DNA from 2 places in the Williamwhitmania taraxaci genome. Region 1 is predicted to be linked to the other one. Evidence: riboswitches for the same ligand, from Rfam matches in the RefSeq annotation. Region 1 holds a riboswitch; the other holds the start of a gene.
The links. Region 1 has a riboswitch for cobalamin ahead of BLS65_RS15075 (ABC transporter substrate-binding protein). Riboswitches for the same ligand answer to the same signal wherever they lie in the genome.
Positions count from the first base shown of each region.

Region 2: it holds a riboswitch for cobalamin, as region 1 does, so the genes downstream of both, BLS65_RS06590 (TonB-dependent receptor plug domain-containing protein) here and BLS65_RS15075 (ABC transporter substrate-binding protein) in region 1, are expected to answer to the same signal.

Region 1 covers NZ_FMYP01000076.1:5,257-11,325, reverse strand. Annotated here, with positions in the region: gene BLS65_RS15085 (phosphomannomutase/phosphoglucomutase) at 1-1,013, shown strand, start outside; gene BLS65_RS15080 (methyl-accepting chemotaxis protein) at 1,115-2,665, shown strand; cobalamin riboswitch at 2,761-2,944, shown strand; gene BLS65_RS15075 (ABC transporter substrate-binding protein) at 2,962-4,107, shown strand; gene BLS65_RS15070 (iron ABC transporter permease) at 4,104-5,120, shown strand; gene BLS65_RS15065 (ABC transporter ATP-binding protein) at 5,135-6,069, shown strand, end outside.
Region 2 covers NZ_FMYP01000018.1:34,784-40,852, reverse strand. Annotated here, with positions in the region: gene BLS65_RS06595 (DUF5074 domain-containing protein) at 1-145, opposite strand, end outside; gene BLS65_RS06590 (TonB-dependent receptor plug domain-containing protein) at 168-2,066, opposite strand; cobalamin riboswitch at 2,180-2,378, opposite strand; gene BLS65_RS06585 (RelA/SpoT family protein) at 2,530-4,710, shown strand; gene BLS65_RS06580 (acetyl-CoA hydrolase/transferase family protein) at 4,844-6,069, opposite strand, start outside.

The sequences.
Region 1 (6,069 bases):
CTTTGCCAGTTGGATACGATACTGGACTTGGCGAGTTGGAAACACTTATCAAGACAGGAACAGTGGTTGTGGCTGCAAAGAAGGGCGAAATTCACCTGCTCGACGTTAAAGAGGAGTATTTGACATTCCTTAAGAAATACATTGGGGACTATTCCAACCTAAAAATGGCAATCGACTGTTCCAATGGAATGGCTGCCCTCCTGATTAAGGATATTTTAGGTGATGTTCCAAGCTATATTTACGACGAACTCGATGGCACATTTCCAAACCATGAGGCAAATCCATTGGTGCAGGAGAATGTTGTCGACCTTAAGGCTCTTGTCAAAAAAGAAAAGGCCGATATCGGGGTGATCTTTGATGGCGATGCCGACCGTGTAATGTTTGTGGACGAGAATGGTCGCTTTATTTCACCTGACCTTATAATTGCACTTCTTGGTCACTACTTTCTCGAGGAGAGAGGCATGAAGGGCGATGTGCTTATTGATATCCGAACCTCGAAAGCGGTTCCTGAATACCTGGCTCGCTTTGGTGCCCACGTGCAGATGTGGCGCGTAGGTCGTGCTTTTGCTGCGCACAAGCTACGCGAGATTGATGGTATTTACGGCGGCGAGCTGGCTGGTCACTACTACTTCAAAGAGTTTTTCTTCTCCGACTCTGGTCTCTTGGCCTGTTTGCTCGTGCTCAACGTGGTTAGCCGCATGAAGCGTGAGGGCCGATCACTGTCTCAAGTAATTGCTGGGATTGAAACCTATGCAAACTCCGGCGAACTAAACTTCCGCCTCGAGAGCAAAAAAGAGGCAATGGATGCCGTTAAGGAATACTTCGACAAGACCGAGCAGCCAACCGCATTTTTCGATTTCGATGGCTATCGAGTAGAGTTTGCCGATTGGTGGTTTAATATCCGACCTTCGAACACCGAACCATACCTAAGGTTTATTGCCGAAGCAAAAACAACAGAGATGCTGGAAGAGAAGGTAAAGGTGGTAAGAGAAATAATTGGGCGATTTAAGTAATAGTTTCTATCATACGTCAAAAAGGGGTCGGGTTTTAATCCGGCCCCTTTTATTATCGGTTGCTTTGTCCTAAATTTGATTGGATTATTAATACAGATACTATGCTAAGAAACTATCCTATTTCAGTTAGAATTGCCATGCTACTCGCAATGGTTCTGATATTCGTATTAATCGTTTCTTCGGCGTTTTGGTATGGAATGAATACCATTCGTGATCTTGGAATCCAATCTACTGAAACACGAATGCTTGATGGACAACGGGATAAAATTAAGGTGGCTACGCACTCTGTTGCCTTGTTGTTGCAAAAGTCTATTAATCCGGCACTTTCACAAAGCAAGCAAGATTCTGTGCTCCGAAACTTGGTTGATCAAATTCGATTTGAGGCCGATGAGTCGGGCTACTTTTTCATTTACAGAGGAACGGTTAACGTTGCTCTTCCTACAAAGAAAGAGCGTGTGGGGAAAGACTTGGCTGCTACTGCTGACGTAAATGGAATCCTATTTGTAAAAGAACTATTCAGACAGGCTTCCAGCGGTGGCGGATTTGTTGAGTATGTCTTTCCTAAACCAGGAAAAGGCGATGTTGCAAAAATTAGTTACTCGGAGATGATTCCTGGCACTGAAACATGGATAGGAACAGGCGTTTACGTCGATAATGTGGATGATGCGCGACAAGAGATTCGACAGAGCATTCAGTCGTTTTCATCTCGACTTTTGATTGGAATTGGAATAGGGCTGGGTTTAGTTCTTGTGTTAGTCATCATTCCATCCAGTCTGGCTATTCGCAGGAGCATTACCAAACCAATAAATGAAGCGTTAAAATCAGTAGAAAAGGTTGCCCAAGGCGACTTGACAGTCGTTTTAAACGATAACTATAATGATGAAGTGGGGATGTTGAATCGATCCTTGATGAAAATGGTGGATCAGTTAAGGGGTATTGCTGAGCAGGTTAAGAGTTCCGCTGTCTTCTTGGCCTCAAATGGCGGCGAGTTAAAATCGGCCGTGGAGCAGATGGCTCAAGGGGCAAGCGAGCAAGCTTCAGGAACGGAAGAGGTTGCTGCTTCCATGGAGCAGATGGAAGCCAATATTCGACAGGCCTCCGATAATGCCAGTCAAACAGAAAAAATGGCTGTTCAAGCCGCATTGCAGGCAACAGAAAGTGGCGAAGCGGTGCAGCAAGCAGTAGAGGTAATGCGCAGTATTGCCGATAAAATTTCTGTAGTGGAGGATATTTCACGTCAAACTAATTTGCTTGCCCTTAATGCAGCCATTGAGGCAGCTAGGGCAGGTGAGCATGGCCGTGGTTTTGCTGCCGTGGCGCAAGAGGTTAAAAAACTTGCCGAACGCGCCCAAGCCGCTTCGGCCGAAATAAATGAACTTTCAAGAAAGAGCACCGAGGTTTCCGAAAAGGCTGGTTTAATCATTCAGGGCCTTGTACCGAATATTCAGCGTACTGCTAACTTAGTTCAGGAGATATCGGCTTCGGCCAAGGAGTTGTCGGTGGGAGCCGACGAGGTAAGCAAGTCGGTAAACCAATTCGATCAGGTAGCCCAACAAAATGCTTCCTCTTCGGAAGAGATAGCCGCTACTGCCGAAAATCTATCCAAACAAGCCGACAACCTCAATGAACTAACCCAATTCTTTAAGGTATAAGGGTTAATTGCAATTTCTATTAAATTACTTGTGCAACTATTCTTATGGTTAGGATAATTGTGTCTGTTAAATATTTTCTCAGTCACAAAAAAAGCGTTCCTTTGCAGTGCATTGGTAACCGCAAGGTTATAATAGGGAATCCCGTTAAATTCGGGGGCTGTACCCGCAGCTGTAAGTCTCAAATGCCTATTGTATTACGTCACTGTTTCGGTAAATCGATAATGGGAAGACACACTAGGAGAGACGAGCCAGAAGACCTGCCATTGTTTTAATACTTTCGGGAATAAAGGTGAATAATGAAAAAACAACTCTTTTTGATTGGGGCTATCGTCCTGCTGCTATCTTCGATTTTAACCTCCTGTGGGGGTAATTCCAATTCAAATACCGACTCTGGTTTCGTTGAAGTCCCGCTTAAATATGCTCGTCTTTTTAGAGTGTTCAAAAGCCATGATGTTACACGAATCGATTTGATAAACCCTTGGGATACCGCCGTTCTACTGAAACGATACTACCTCGTTCCCAAGGATGCTGCGTCAACTAACGTTCCAGTTGATGGGGAGGTTATCGATGTTCCACTCAAACGTATGGCTTGCGCATTTGCTACTGAGATATGCTATGCCGAGCAACTTGGACTTCTCGATGCCATTGTTGGCGTTTCGGAGAAGCAGTATATTACAAATAAATATATGCTTTCGCGAATCGAGAAAGGGTTTGTGTCCGAGATTGGCCCAGCGATGGCAGTGAACCTCGAACAGTTAATAAAGATTTCTCCCGATATTTTCTTCGTCTCTCCCTTTAAGGATAATAAGTATGGTCCGGTTGAGGCTTCTGGTGTTCCCCTCGGAATCGTTTCGGCCTACTTGGAGACACACCCGTTGGGCCGAGCCGAATGGGTCAAGTTTATGGCTCTCTTTTTTGGCAAGGAGCAAGAGGCCAATAAGAATTTCTCCGAGATTGAAGTCCGTTACAAAGCGTTGGTGGCGAAAGCAAAGGAGGCTACCTTGCTTCCTACCGTGTTTGCAAGTAAACCTTACCAAGGTATATGGTATGTGTCGCCGGGAAATAGCTATATGGCACAGCTCTTTGCCGATGCGGGAGCACGCTATCTATATGCCGATCGGAAAAGCCAAGGACCTATTCCCTTCGACTTCGAAACGGTGTATAAGCAAGCGGTTCATGCCGATTTTTGGGTTGTATTAGAGAATTACCAAGGGGTGTATTCCTATCAAACTATGAAGGATGAGTATGCATCTTATGCCGACTTTGATGCCTTTAAGGCCCGTAAGGTGGTCTTCTGCAATACCAATAACACCGCCTACTACGACGAGGGGCTGCTCAGACCGGATGTTCTGCTGTCGGATCTCTTAAAAGCGTTTCACCCCGAATTGATGGAGGGCTATAATCCCGTGTATTTTGATATATTGAAGCAAGAGAAGCCATGAAAACAGGAAGATTAGCACTACTCCTAATTCTTGGGATTTTTGTTCTTACGGCGCTAAATCTGAGTCTAGGATCGGTATCTATTCCATTGAAGTGGGTGTTTGCTGCGCTTACTGGAAATGAAGACACCCCTGTAGTATATGCGAATATACTAATGAAATCGAGGTTACCGCAAACTATAACCGCAGCGTTGGCTGGTGCAGGCCTTTCAATCGCTGGTCTTTTGATGCAAACCCTCTTTCGTAATCCATTGGCAGGTCCTTCGGTTTTGGGTATTAGTTCGGGGGCAAGCCTTGGAGTAGCTGCTGTGGTGCTTTTGGCCGGAGCAGGTGGTCTTATGGGAATGTCCATTTACTACGCCTCTATAATTGCTGCTTTTGTCGGTGCTTTTGTAGTGCTTTTGCTTATTAGCTATTTTTCTGCTCGGCTCCACGATAACGCCATGCTCCTTATTATTGGTTTGATGCTCGGGTATATCACCTCTTCGTTGGTGGGTGTGCTCAATTTTTATGCAACCAGTGAGAATGTCCATTCCTATACCTTATGGGGATTAGGTTCATTCTCGGGTGTTGGATGGAGTCAGATGCCACTCTTTTCAGGGCTTATTGTTGTCGGGTTGATGATCTCACTGGGTATGCCGAAGTGGTTAAATATGCTTTTGCTCGGTGATAGATACGCCAGCAATTTAGGTTTGCGCGTGCCGCGTGCTCGCTTAGCCGTCATTATTGTGGCGGGGGTACTTACTGCGGCAGTAACGGCATTCTGCGGTCCAATAGCCTTCTTGGGTATTGCCGTACCGCAGGTTTCACGCTTTTTGGTAGGACGTAATGAGCATACCGTCTTGCTCCCCATTACATTATTAACGGGAATGTTTATTGCGCTGCTGTGTAACCTAATTGCAAGGCTACCCGGACTTGAGGGTGCTTTACCCATAAATGCAGTGACTTCATTTATGGGGGCACCTATAGTGATCTGGGTTATTTTGGATAAACGGCGCCAACGAATTACAATATAAATGGAGATGATAGTATGGAAGTAGTATTATCGGCCAAAGGCTTAACAATAGGCTATTCCAACAAGAAGGAAGGCACACTCGAAGTGCAGCGTGGCCTAAATCTTGAGTTGAGGGCAGGTGAGTTAACCTCGTTGATGGGGCAAAATGGAGTGGGGAAGTCGACTCTTATCCGCTGTCTCGCTGGGTTTTCAGATCCATTAAAGGGGGAGGTGTTGGTTCATGGAAAGCCAATAGGAAAACTATCGGAGCGGGAGATATCCAAGCTGGTATCCGTTGTGCTTACTGAAAATATCTCGCAGATAGGACTGTCGGTTTATGAGTTGGTTTCTACGGGACGATATCCCTATACGGGTTTCTTTGCCAAACTTTCGGCCGAAGATCATGCAAAAGTGGAGGAGTCGCTACAGGCAGTGGGCATGAGCTCATTTGCCGATAGAATGCTCAATGAGTTAAGCGATGGCGAACGCCAAAAGGTGATGGTGGCAAAGGCCTTAGCTCAGGAAACCCCAATCGTGATTCTCGATGAACCCACCGCATTTCTTGACCTTCCCAGTCGGATTGAACTTATGAATTTGCTGCACCAATTAGCCTCGGAGCACGAAAAGGCCGTGTTACTTTCTACTCACGACCTCGAACAGGCATTGCGCTTTTCCGATACCATCTGGCTTATCGACGGAGAAAAGAGTTTCGAGTGTGGTTCGCCTGAAGATTTGCTGCTTCAAGGTAAGCTAAAGGCGTTCTTTGGCCGCGATGGAATCATCTTCGATAACCATAGTGGAACCTTTAGGACCGAGAATCCTTTTAGTAGGGAGATTGAACTTATTGGCGATGGCCTTATCCGTCATTGGGTAGCCAATGCTCTTTACCGAAACGGGTTTACTCCGTCGATGGAACAAAACCTGCCGCTATGCATTGAGATATGCTCAGGATTTCCTACTGAATTTATTCT
Region 2 (6,069 bases), on a different contig from region 1:
TACCAAAGTTTCCCTCGTTAGTTATTATCATTCCTTGGGTTAAGTCGAAAGGCAACTTGGGACCCGACGACTCATCCTTTTCACATGCAGAAAAGAGTAGCGATGCACCAACCAGCGCAATCGAAAAAATGTTTCTAATTTTCATAGTCTGTTGTTATTTAGGTTAATTATTTTCCAAAAGAGAGGACAATTCCCAACTGATAGGTACGCATTGGCATTCCATAGTTCTGCATTACCACATACTCCTCGTTCCACAAGTTATCAATGCGTGCAAATCCACGTATTTCATAACTGTTTAGTTTATAGTTTGTCTCTACCGAAAGGGAAGCAATCGAAAATGGATTTATCTGGCTAGAGTGGTCGGCAACGTCATAGCGCCTACCGGTGTAGCCTTGAGTATACTTTAGGCGAAGCCAATCAAAATCAATAAATGCTGAAAAACCATACTTATACTTTGGCACATAGGGCAGTTGCTTTCCTTCCGTTGCTTGAATAGCATCTTTTTCGTTGGTGGTGTAGGTAATAGCACCCGACAAATCGGCTCCAATAGTGAACCTTTCCAAGCGCTTCTTTAAGGTTAACGAACTCTCTACACCTCTAGACCAAACTTCGTTGTAGTTTTGAGGTCTCCAAGTTCCAGAAGAATTAGGAAGCCAAATAATCCAGTTGTCTACATTATTATTGAAAGCACTAATCTTTATTGATATAAGATTTCCATTTCCAGTGTAAACGTAATCGAGTCCAACTTCTTCTCCTAAACCATTTTCAGGCTTAAGGTTTGGATTCCCCCAACCATTTCCCCAGTAAAGGTCGTTGAAAGAGGGCACCCTGTAATTTCTAGAGACATTTGCACGCATGTATAGCCCAGTCATTAACCGAAACTGACCACCAACCGACCAGGTAATGGGTGTAGACTCTCCATCAATTATCTCCTCGCGCGCACCTGCAAAGGCTTCGATACCGCCATCCTCAGTTCTAAACCGATAACCCAGCGTGGCTGCTGGTCTTAACCGTTCCTTAGGTTCAGAATAATTGGTAGAACGAACGCGCTCATAGGCCGTATTTATACCTGCTTCAAGCACGTGGCTCTGCGACATTCGATAGATGAACTCTCCTTCCACCTGTCCGTTGGTTGAGTGGTGATTCGATCGCTCCACCGGAATATTCCGGTAAGCCTGCCAATCGTTGAAGAGAGCAGCCTTAATATTAAAATCATAGCTCGTTCTATTGGCGCGCCATTGCGATGTTGCCCGAAAAAAGCTGCTGTAATCATTCTGATTGCTCGATGCCGTGCTCATCATAGCTGGATAAGCGTTATAACCATCCTGCGCCCAAAGCGCCACAACAAGCCTGTCGGCTGGCGAAACGAGGAATGAGGCGGTTTCCATGATGCCTGCCTTACGATAGTTGGCATTGGTCTGGTTCACAATGGGCTTACCCATTTTAGTTGTGTTCCTAAACTCGTAGTTGTTTTGAGCCTCACTGTAAAATAGCCGCGATGAAATGGCAAACTTTTCGCCACCATAGGTATGCTTAATAGCGGAATACGACAACCCGTAGCTGCCCACCGACTGAAATAGCTCTCCGCTATTTCCATTGCCAAAGGCCAGCTGGTTATCGAGGTGGATTACGCCGCCTATGGCACCACTGCCAAAGAGTGCGCCGTTGCCACCTTGCTGCACGGCAATTTGATCGACAAAGAAAGTAGGGATATTGCCAAAGTTAACGCCGGAATTCATGCTACTTTGAAGGTTAACACCATTCCAAAGCACAGCGGTATGCGAGGCATTCAAACCCCGAAGAGAAATAGAAGAAGTGGCTCCAGGACCATAACTATTTACCACAAGGCCGGGCTGACTGGCAAGCATATCGGAAAGGAGCAAGCTCCGGCTTTGCTTAATATCTATGGGCGAAATTATTTTTACGGAGAGACCAGCAGAAAAGCGCTTCAACTTGGAGCTAATCACCACTTCTTTAAGGGTGATGGTATCCTCAATTGTGCTTGTCACAGGAGGGATATCGCTGGGGAGAGCTAAGACTCCAACAAGAAAAATACTCAACAACATGCGTTACAAATGATTAAAATCGTTTAAGATTCAATCATCTATAACCTGCGGAATAAAAAGAAAAAGCAAGAGAATGTAAACGAATTACACTGAGCCCTTTATCCGAAAGCTATAAATGCGAAATGTTATTGGCAGGTCTTCTGACTTACTCCCCCTTTGCTGGCCTTCCCGTCTTGAAACTAGCTCGACAGTGGCTTTTTTTGATAGCAAAAGGTTTTGATGGAGTTTACAGCAGCGGAAACTGTTCAGGATTTACACCCGATTCCCTCTTCGCTCCGCCAATGGCGGAGAACCAAAACTGCGACAAAAGTAAAATATTTTATTGGTTCCGAAATCGTTATAGCACATATTCTTCAGCATAAATCACTTTCCCTTATTGCCCAAACTGTTATCTTTTTCCAATCAAAAAGCCAATTGTTTTGTTGAAGATTTTATCTTTGCCTATATCTCACTTGCAAAACTAATGACGCCCGAAGAAAGACCCAGAGAGCACAAACAGGTTATTTACCGATTTAAAGCACTGCTTAAATCCGGCATGCATATCCTTGACAATAAGGACATTCAGCGCATAAAGGAGGCCTACAAATTGGCAGCGGAGGTCCACAAGGATATGCGTCGATCGTCGGGTGAGCCATACCTATTTCACCCTGTGGCCGTAGCTCGAATTGTGCTTGAGGAGATTGGTCTTGGGGCCACATCAGTGATTGCAGCGCTCCTTCACGACACCACACGGTTCGGTGGGCTTACCCTAGCCGAGATAGAGCAACGATTCGGCAAAGATGTTTCGGCCATTGTTGCCGGATTGAACCGTATTGCTGAGATTAACCATTCAAAGGATGCCGACCAAAGCGAGAATTACCGAAACCTGATCATCTCCATTTCGGAAGATATACGTGTAATCCTGATTAAGCTGGCCGACAGACTTGAAATTATGCGGTCGCTTAATCACTTTACAAAAGAACAACAGGCATCAAAAGCAAGAGAGACGTTTAACCTCTACGCCCCATTAGCCCATAAACTAGGTCTCTACAAGGTGAAGAGTGAGATGGAAGACCTCTCCATGAAGTTTACCGAAAACGAGGCTTACAAGAGCATAATAAAGAAACTTCGAAACACTACAGTAGCCCGTAATAAGTTTATTCGGGAGTTCATGGAACCTATCGAAGAGAAGCTGAACCTTCAGGGTCTCAACTTCGAAATAAAAGGACGAACAAAATCGGTATATTCCATTTGGAAGAAGATACAGAAACAAAATGTTCCTTTCGAAAAGATTTATGACGTATTTGCCATTCGCATTATCCTAGATACACCAAAGGATAAAGAGAAGACCGAATGTTGGAGAGTGTATTCCACGGTTACCGATAAGTATATTCCCAACCCCAGCCGATTGCGCGATTGGGTTTCAGTGCCAAAGTCTACAGGCTATGAATCGCTGCACACCACCGTTGTAGGCCCCGATGGCCGTTGGGTGGAGGTGCAAATCCGCTCCAAACGCATGGATGAGATTGCCGAGCGTGGCCTAGCGGCTCACTGGCGATATAAGGGCATTAGGCAGGAGGCTGGTATCGATGAATGGCTTTCGCAAATTCGCGATATTATCGAGACTCCCGACATCTCGCCCGAGGAGATGGTGAACTCCTTTAAGCTAAACCTACACAGCCAAGAGATTTTCATCTTTACCCCTACCGGCGACTTAAAGAAACTCCCGGTTGGCGCCACGGTGCTCGATTTTGCCTTTGATATTCACAGCCAAGTGGGATACCACTGTATGGGGGCCAAGGTTAACCAAAAGAATGCAACGATCCGAGAGGAACTCAAAAACGGAGACCTGGTAGAGATCATTACCTCTAAGAATCAGAAACCTAAAAAGGATTGGCTAAACTTTGTTGTAACCTCCAAGGCAAAATCAAAGATCAAGCAGAGCCTCAAGGAGAATGAGATGCAGGTTGCAGATCTTGGCAAGGAGATGCTCGCTCGTCGTCTGAAAAACTGGAAAATGACTTTGGACGATACCACCGTCTCGTTGCTCATTAAACACTATAAACTTAAGGATGCAACAGTTCTCTATTCATCCATCTTTCATGAAAAAATTGAGCTTTCGGATATTAAGCTTGTACTGCTGGGTGACAAGCAACCAGAACAAGCCGAACCTCAAAAGCGAGTTGTTGAGCACAGAGTTACTAAATTTGATGATTACCTTATCATTGATGAGCGATTGGATAATGTAGACTATCGCCTGGCCAAATGCTGTAACCCAATTCCTGGTGATGAGGTATTTGGATTTGTTACCATTGGTGAAGGAATTAAGATTCACCGAAACACCTGCCCCAACGCCGATAGGCTTAGAGATAAGTACGGATACCGCATTATGAAGGCCAAATGGCGCGAGCAAACAGAATCGGGAGCTTTTCAAGTAACCATTAAAATTGTGGGCTACGACGAGCTAGGGATCGTTAATAGGATCTCGGAGATTGTCTCGAAGGAGATGAAACTCAACATGCGCGCTATTTCCATAGAATCCAAGGGAAATAGTTTTGTTGGCATACTTAAAGTGCTCATTGAACACACAAACCAACTCGGAAACCTATTGAGCAAACTTCAGAAAACAGCTGGAATACAGAGGGCTATTCGGGTGAATCGTTAAACGTTAAAAGACACGCCATAGATGAAAAGTATTTGGCCGCATTATCGAGACGAATCATACACTTCTAAGTAACGCTAAAAAAGAAACGCCGAGCAAAATGCTCGGCGTTTCTTTTATATAATATTCCGTTGGACTAACCTATGTAGTGGAAGTGAGGACCAAAGCGCTCAAATGCAGCCTTATCCAAAGCCTCCCTATGATCGGGGTGTGAAATGCTGATAATAAGGCGGGCCCGCTCTTGCAGACTCTTGCCATAAAGGTTAATTGCGCCATACTCGGTAACAAACCAATGCATGTTGGCACGAGTAGTAACCACACCAGCACCTAGATTAAGCACCGGAGCAATTTTCGATAACCCCTTATTGGTTACCGAAGGCATAGCAATAATTGGCTTACCACCGCGTGAGCATGACGCACCGCGAAGGAAGTCAATCTGACCACCAACACCCGAATAGAATACCGTTCCAAGAGAATCGGCACAAACCTGACCGGTAAGGTCAACCTGAAGAGCCGAGTTAATGGAGGTAACCTTAGGATTCTTGCTGATCATTTCAACGCTATTGGTATAGTTCACATCCATCATTAGCACACCTGGATTATCGTCGATGAAGTCGTAAAGCTTCTTTGAACCCATAAGGAAAGTAGATACAATCTTACCGCGATCAATCATCTTCTCGGCACCATTCACTACGCCCTTTTCGACCAATGGTAATAGACCATCGGAAAACATTTCGGTGTGAATACCAAGGTTTTTATGGTTTCCCAGCATACCAAGCACCGCATTAGGAATTGCACCAATCCCCATTTGCAGGGTTGCGCCATCATCCACCAAGCCGGCAACGTAAGCTCCAATGGCCAATTCAATAGGATCGGGATCGGCAGGGGCAGCCTCAATAAGCGGAGAATTATCCTCACAGAAGATGTCGATCATGTCCATAGGGATCATGGCATCACCAAATGCGCGGGGCACATTGGGATTAATGACAGCAATAACCGTATCTGCACACTCTATGGCAGCGAGAGTGCAATCGACGGAGGTGCCAAGCGAAACATATCCGTGCTTATCGGGAGGAGAAACCTGCACCATAGCCACGTTTACGTGAAGCACGTTTTCGCGAATAAGACGTTGGGTTTCGTGTAGGAACACAGGAATATAATCGGCGTATCCTGCTTGGGTATCCTTGCGCACGTTATGACCAACAAAGAACGACTCAAGAAAGAAGATTCCTTCATACTCCTTGCTTGCGTAAGGTGCAGGACCTTCGGTGTGAAGGTGCTGAATTTTAACACCCCTAAACTCACCCGCTTTGCCCCTTTCGCACATAGCCTTGATAAGCTTTTGCGGTGCAAGTGCTACGC